Regions from separate parts of the Lachnoclostridium sp. genome, predicted to be linked through region 1. Evidence: predicted binding sites of a transcription regulator. Region 1 holds the regulator's gene; the other holds the start of a gene.
What was found. Region 1 encodes Rex, which represses fermentation and respiration genes when NADH is low (regulators of the CRP and FNR family bind a similar motif). Its sites were predicted from a motif close to ATTGTTAANTANTTAACAAT; they were not measured.
Positions count from the first base shown of each region.

Region 1 (3,219 bases):
TCATCTTATCTAAGTTTTTCATCTGCACTGCATCTAGTGCATACCGCATAAGAACCTCCATTCTTTAGCAATCCTGCAAATCTGGGACACAAACACACTTGTAATCATGCCTGCTCAGTAAGCTATGTTAAATATAATTATTTAGTAGTAGGCTGGAAGTTTGCGCCGAGGATTACGCAGGCACAAACTTCTGTGTGAGATTTAGAAGTTCTTCGGCACCGTATTGAGGTGCCCTAGAACTTCTTCTCACACTTCACACTTCTCCTATTACATAAGCACTAACTAATTCCTTCGTATTTGTAATAGAGACATGAATCCTAACGACATTATGTTCCTTCGCCAAAAGTTCAGCATTTCCATATAGATTTACATAAGGTTTCCCAAGATTATCGCGAAGTACTTCAATTTCATTCGGTGCAATTGCACGAAAGCCTGTTCCAAACATTTTTACTACCGCTTCTTTGACAGCAAAATTAGAAGCTGCCTTTCGAATATCCGAAAGAAGCAGCTTCTGTTCCTGCTCCGTAAAAATCTTCGTAAAGAATGCCTTCCGTTCGCAGGCTTTCACTACACGGTTAATTTCTATCATATCCGTGCCAATACCAAAAATCATGATAAGAAACTCCACTCTGATTAATTATAGTAAATCTTGTTCTTCATCAATTTTGCGCATCATCTCAGTCCCTAGCATTTCATAGAGATATGTATAAGTCCCACGATAATCTTTCTCTATTTCAAGTTTTTGCTTCTTCAAATTTCGTAGCTTTACTTCCATCTCCATGATTTCATCTGTTAAGGCTTTTTTTCTTAAATTTTCATCATAAATATTATTATAACAACGCTGTAAGCTCTCTAGCATCAATTCTTCATTTTTTGCAGCTATTTCACTTGGTAATTTTTCGAGTTTGTCCTCTGCAATCAATAACTTCTGATTAATATCTTCGATAAGTTTTTGATTTTTGGACAATTTTCTTCCTTTTAGTTTACCAAGCGGTGTATGATCCACTTCCATGTTCTCCACAATTTCCTGCATCAGTTGAGACTTATATCGTTTCAAACCTTTGATATCTTCTAAGACTCTGCTCTGATCTTTCATCAATTCGACAAGTTCATCCCGTAACCTTAGTTGCACCCCAGACATCTTTTCCTCTGGGAATAAATTGATAAAGCGTTCATCTAGTGTTACAATTGGAATCTTTCGATTTCGAAAGGTTTGGCGAAGACTCATTTCTGAGAATACTTTACTACGATTTTCTTTCACATATCTTGGTTCCGTCCTTGAAGGTTCTATAGAACTTGATACTTTCAAATTTTCAAACTCAAGATCAAAATCATCGTCTAAATCGTCCAAATCACCTAATGACTTGGTCTTTGGTTCCGATTTGTCGCCAAAACGTTTTCCTAATCTCAAATACTCTCCCCCGATTCTTCTGCCGCTTTTAAATTATAGGACAGTCTCATAAGGCTTTCTGCCAAGTGAACATTTTCAACCATAACATCTTTTGGTAAATTTAAATCTGTTGGTGCGAAATTCCATATTGCACGTACACCAAGTTGAACTAAATCTGCCGCAACCTGTGGTGCTTTTGCTTTCGGTATCGTAAGTGCTGCTATATTGACTGTATTATTTTTCATAAATTCTTCTAGCTCATCAACTAATCGGATTTCAATTCCGCGAATGGATAGTCCTATCAATCTAGGATTCACATCAAAAATTCCACAGATATAAAATCCTCTTCTCTCAAAATCTGTATAATTTGCAAGCGCTTGACCCAAATTACCAGCTCCAATAATAATAACATTATATTTCTTATCCAGACCAAGTATTTTGCCAATTTCGGTATAAAGATATTCTACATTATAACCATATCCTTGTTGACCAAAACCGCCAAAGTTATTTAGATCCTGACGGATCTGTGATGCCGTTACATTCATCTTCTCGCTTAACTCTTTCGAAGAGATACGCACAACATCATTCTCTAATAATTCTCCAAGATAACGATAGTATCTTGGAAGACGCTTGATTACCGCTGATGAAATTGTTTTATCGTACATGCTAACCCTCCATCTTTCTCCTTCCAGGTTTTCCTATTCTTACACCCCGTATTCATAAGATTGTAACCCTGGTATTACAACAGATTATACACAGATAGGATGTGTTTCAATTATAAATATTATAGTAAATTGTGAATAACCTGTCAATGATTTGACGAAGTATACTACGTATGTTAGAATAATCTACAGTTAATATGCGCCTGCAATACACTTCTATTCATGGGATTTGTAGGTGTTAAGAAAGTGTGAAGAAATATCGTCTTCTTATCATGCAAATTGAAGTATATAAAATCTTCATTTTGCTTAATTATTAACAAGGAAAAGTTTGTAAATCGTGTTTTTTCTTGTGTATGACAAGGAAACTCATATAATGTACTTTTTCTTATATATTATCAGAACAAAAAACTTGTTCTGATAATCGAATTGACGGTGCTAAGTGCGCACCTTTTCTCAGAACAAAAAACATGTTTTGATAATCGAATTGACGGTGCTAAGTACGCACCTTTTATCAGAACAAAAAACATGTTCTATTAATCGGATTGACGGTGCAAAGTACGCACCTTTTATCAGAAGTTTACAAAGCAAACTTCTGATAAATATATTATTTGTGAAGCTCTTATGCAGCTTCCTTTCAGAAGTGTGAGGATACATCATGATACTAGCATGTAAAAATATTAGTAAAAGCTTTGGAACGACTCCAATATTAGATAAAATCGCTTTCCATGTAAATGAGCGCGAAAAAGTAGCTATTGTAGGAATTAATGGTGCAGGAAAATCTACCTTAATTAAAATCATCATGGGAGAACTAACTGCTGATGAAGGAGAGATTATCTTTGCAAAAGGTGCAACTGTCGGATATCTTGCCCAACATCAGGACCTGTCCACAGATAGTACTATATATGAAGAAGTTTTAGCAATAAAATCTGATATTATTAAAATGGAAGAAACAATTCGCCGTCTTGAAGTAGATATGAAATCAGCTACCGGTGCAGAATTAGAACGGATGCTTTCTTCCTATTCAAGACTAACACATGATTTTGAATTGAAGAATGGATATGCCTACCAAAGTGAAGTAATTGGTGTACTAAAAGGCCTTGGCTTTACGGAGGAAGATTTTAACAAAAAAGTATCAACACTTTCTGGTGGACAAAAAACCCGTGTGGC
Region 1 covers NZ_DAMADT010000005.1:49,896-53,114, forward strand. The annotation lists gene RTP52_RS05340 (NAD(P)H-hydrate dehydratase) at 1-49, opposite strand, end outside; gene acpS (holo-ACP synthase) at 254-613, opposite strand; gene RTP52_RS05350 (hypothetical protein) at 638-1,411, opposite strand; gene RTP52_RS05355 (redox-sensing transcriptional repressor Rex) at 1,408-2,055, opposite strand; gene RTP52_RS05360 (ABC-F family ATP-binding cassette domain-containing protein) at 2,708-3,219, shown strand, end outside.

Region 2 (3,219 bases), on a different contig from region 1:
CGTAGCAGTTAACAGATGCACGAGGTCCCTTGGAGTAGGATTTACGGAATACTTCCTTTACTTCTCCAGTGTAGTAATCCATCTGAGTATCAACGAATGTAAATCCGTTGATACGGGAAATAATCTGAGCAGCGTCTTTTCCAAGACCATTTAAGATTACACGAAGAGGATTCTTACGTACTTTGTTAGCGCTCATAGCAATACCAATAGCACCTTCCGCAGCTGCGAAAGACTCGTGTCCTGCTAAGAAAGCGAAACATTCTGTAGATTCTTCAAGTAACATCTTACCAAGGTTACCATGTCCAAAACCAACCTTACGCTGATCAGCAACAGAACCTGGGATACAGAAAGCCTGAAGACCTTCACCGATTGCAGCAGCAGCGTCAGCAGCTTTTCTACAATCTTTCTTAATTGCGATTGCAGCACCTACGATGTAAGCCCAGCAAGCATTTTCAAAACAAATTGTTTGGATACCTTTTACTTGATTGTAAACATCAAGGCCGGCATCTTTTGTAATCTTTTCCGCTTCTTCGATGGAAGCAATTCCATAGCTGTTAAGCACTGCGTTAATTTTATCTATTCTTCTTTCATATGATTCAAATAAAGCCATCGCTATGTATCCTCCTTTTCTATTCTTCTCTTGGGTCGATAATCTTTACTGCATCTGCAACACGGCCGTACTGACCTTTTGATTTTTCATATGCTGTGTTAGGATCATCACCCTTCTTAATGAAGTCTGTCATCTTGCCAAGACTTACGAACTGGTAACCAATAATCTGGTTCTCTTCATCTAAAGCAATACCAGTTACATAACCTTCTGCCATCTCAAGGTAACGAGGACCTTTCTTTAAAGTACCATACATAGTACCAACCTGGCTTCTTAAACCTTTTCCTAAATCTTCAAGACCAGCACCGATTGGAAGGCCGTCTTCAGAGAAAGCACTCTGAGTTCTACCGTAAGCAATCTGAAGGAATAATTCTCTCATAGCAGTATTGATAGCATCACAAACTAAGTCTGTGTTTAAAGCTTCTAATACAGTAAGTCCTGGAAGAATCTCAGTTGCCATAGCAGCGGAATGAGTCATACCGGAACATCCAATGGTCTCTACCAATGCTTCCTGAATAATACCTTCTTTTACGTTAAGGGTTAATTTACAAGCACCTTGCTGTGGTGCACACCAGCCTACACCGTGTGTTAAACCGGAGATATCGCTAACTTGTTTGCTCTGTACCCATTTTGCTTCTTCAGGGATTGGTGCAGCACCATGGTGAACACCCTGTGCTACAGGACACATTTTTTCTACTTCATGTGAATAAATCATGTTGAGACTCCTTTCAATCATATCATTATATTCATGACAAAAAAGTGATTGGTTCACTTTTTTGTAGACAACATATTGCTGATTTTATTCTATTTTATCTTTCAATCATAAGGCTAAGAGAAAATAATTAAAAATAGAACAAAATCCACTGTGTCTTTCAAGGAAAGCCATAAGATTAAGTTCCTATTATGTGGCATTGATATATGGTAATACCTGTTATTAATTTAACAAAAGATATCAATCTATCAAGGGCCGTTTTTGCTTTCTCCATATTCTCTCATAAAACGTCTAAATAGTCTATACTTTTTTCTAAAAAGTTTTTAAAGTTTTATTGAATTCTTCTTTTCATTTTGCACAAATATTGCTATGATTAAGATTAAGGAAAATATCAGATGCTGCTGTTTAACAGAATAAGTTTGATGGATAAAATTAAAATAGAAAAAACACACAGATAGCGAGGTGTTGCAAGATGGCGGTAAAAGTTGAACGGCCTAATGAAAAGTTGGGCCAACGTGTAATTGTTATCAGCGATATCCATGCGGATTTAAAAGCTTTTTTAATGTTATTAAAAAAGATAAACTTTTCTGAACAGGATATCCTTATTTTACTTGGTGATATGGTAGAAAAAGGTGAAAGTAGTTTAGCTTTGCTTCATTATGTGATGGAACTTAAGAAAACACATACCGTGTATGCTGTCTGTGGTAACTGCGATGCAATTGCCATGGAAGTACTTAAGGATACCAAAAATGAAGAATTATTAAAATATATTTTATTACGAAAGCAAACCTTAATCGGTGAAATGTGCCGAGAGTCAGGAATTGAGTTAAACCGTGGCACCGACATGGCAAAGGCAAAAAAAGTACTACGAGAGGTATATCAAGAGGAAATAAACTTTATCTTTGAATTACCTCACATAATAGAAATAGGCCAGTATGTATTTGCACATGCAGCGGTATATCCAAATAGAATGGAAGAGATGAAACCTTCTCAAGCAATGAAAGCTGACGATTTTATGAATCAAGGCTATTGTTTTGAAAAATATCATGTGGTTGGTCATTGGCCGACATCTCTTTATTGCAAAGAGATTCCAAATTGTAATCCAAGAATTGATAAAGAAAATAAGATTATTAGTATTGACGGTGGAAATGTTTTAAAGCGAGATGGACAATTAAATGCATTGATTATACCAGATTTAACGAAGGAAGAGGTAAATTTTACATACGTAGATCAGCTAAGAAAAGCAAAAGTATTAAATACACAAGAAGCGGGCGAAAAATCCTTTTGTATTCCTTGGACGGATAGCCTTGTGGAGCTGTTACGTACTGAGAAGGACTTTACGTATTGTGAACACATATCCTCTGGTAATAAAATGTGGATACCAAATTCTTATCTATGTGAGGAACGGGATGGATGGCACACGGAAGACATATCGAATTATCAGATTCCTCTTACCTATGGAGATATAGTTTCTGTTACAGAGGAAACTAGCCGTGGTTATCTGGTTAAGAAAAATGGCATTATTGGTTGGTACTATGGTATGCTTGAGTTTTTATCTGAGGGAGATGTTTCAAATTATTCTACCTATGGCATGATAACTAGAGAAGGGTAATGAATAGTACATACCGATACAATAATGTAACAATAAAAAGGTGGAGTAATAGGATAAGGAATTGATCGGTTACACTGTGTATAGAAAGGTTGAGACACATGACTAAAAATGAATTTAAAGCGATGATGGAACAGAAAATCGTAATCCTTGATGGGGCAACGGGAAGTAATTTGCAAAACTATGGCATGCCTTCCGGTATATGTCCTGAAACATGGATTTTAGATAATAAAGAGGTCTTAATAACCTTACAGAAAGAGTATCTAATTGCTGGTACGGATATTCTGTATG
Region 2 covers NZ_DAMADT010000019.1:41,230-44,448, reverse strand. The annotation lists gene RTP52_RS12785 (GGGtGRT protein) at 1-610, opposite strand, end outside; gene RTP52_RS12780 (iron-sulfur cluster assembly scaffold protein) at 630-1,322, opposite strand; gene RTP52_RS12775 (metallophosphoesterase) at 1,792-2,931, shown strand; gene RTP52_RS12770 (homocysteine S-methyltransferase family protein) at 3,030-3,219, shown strand, end outside.
Region 2: a site for Rex is predicted at 1,535-1,554, ahead of RTP52_RS12780 (iron-sulfur cluster assembly scaffold protein). Genes of this name have one in related genera too.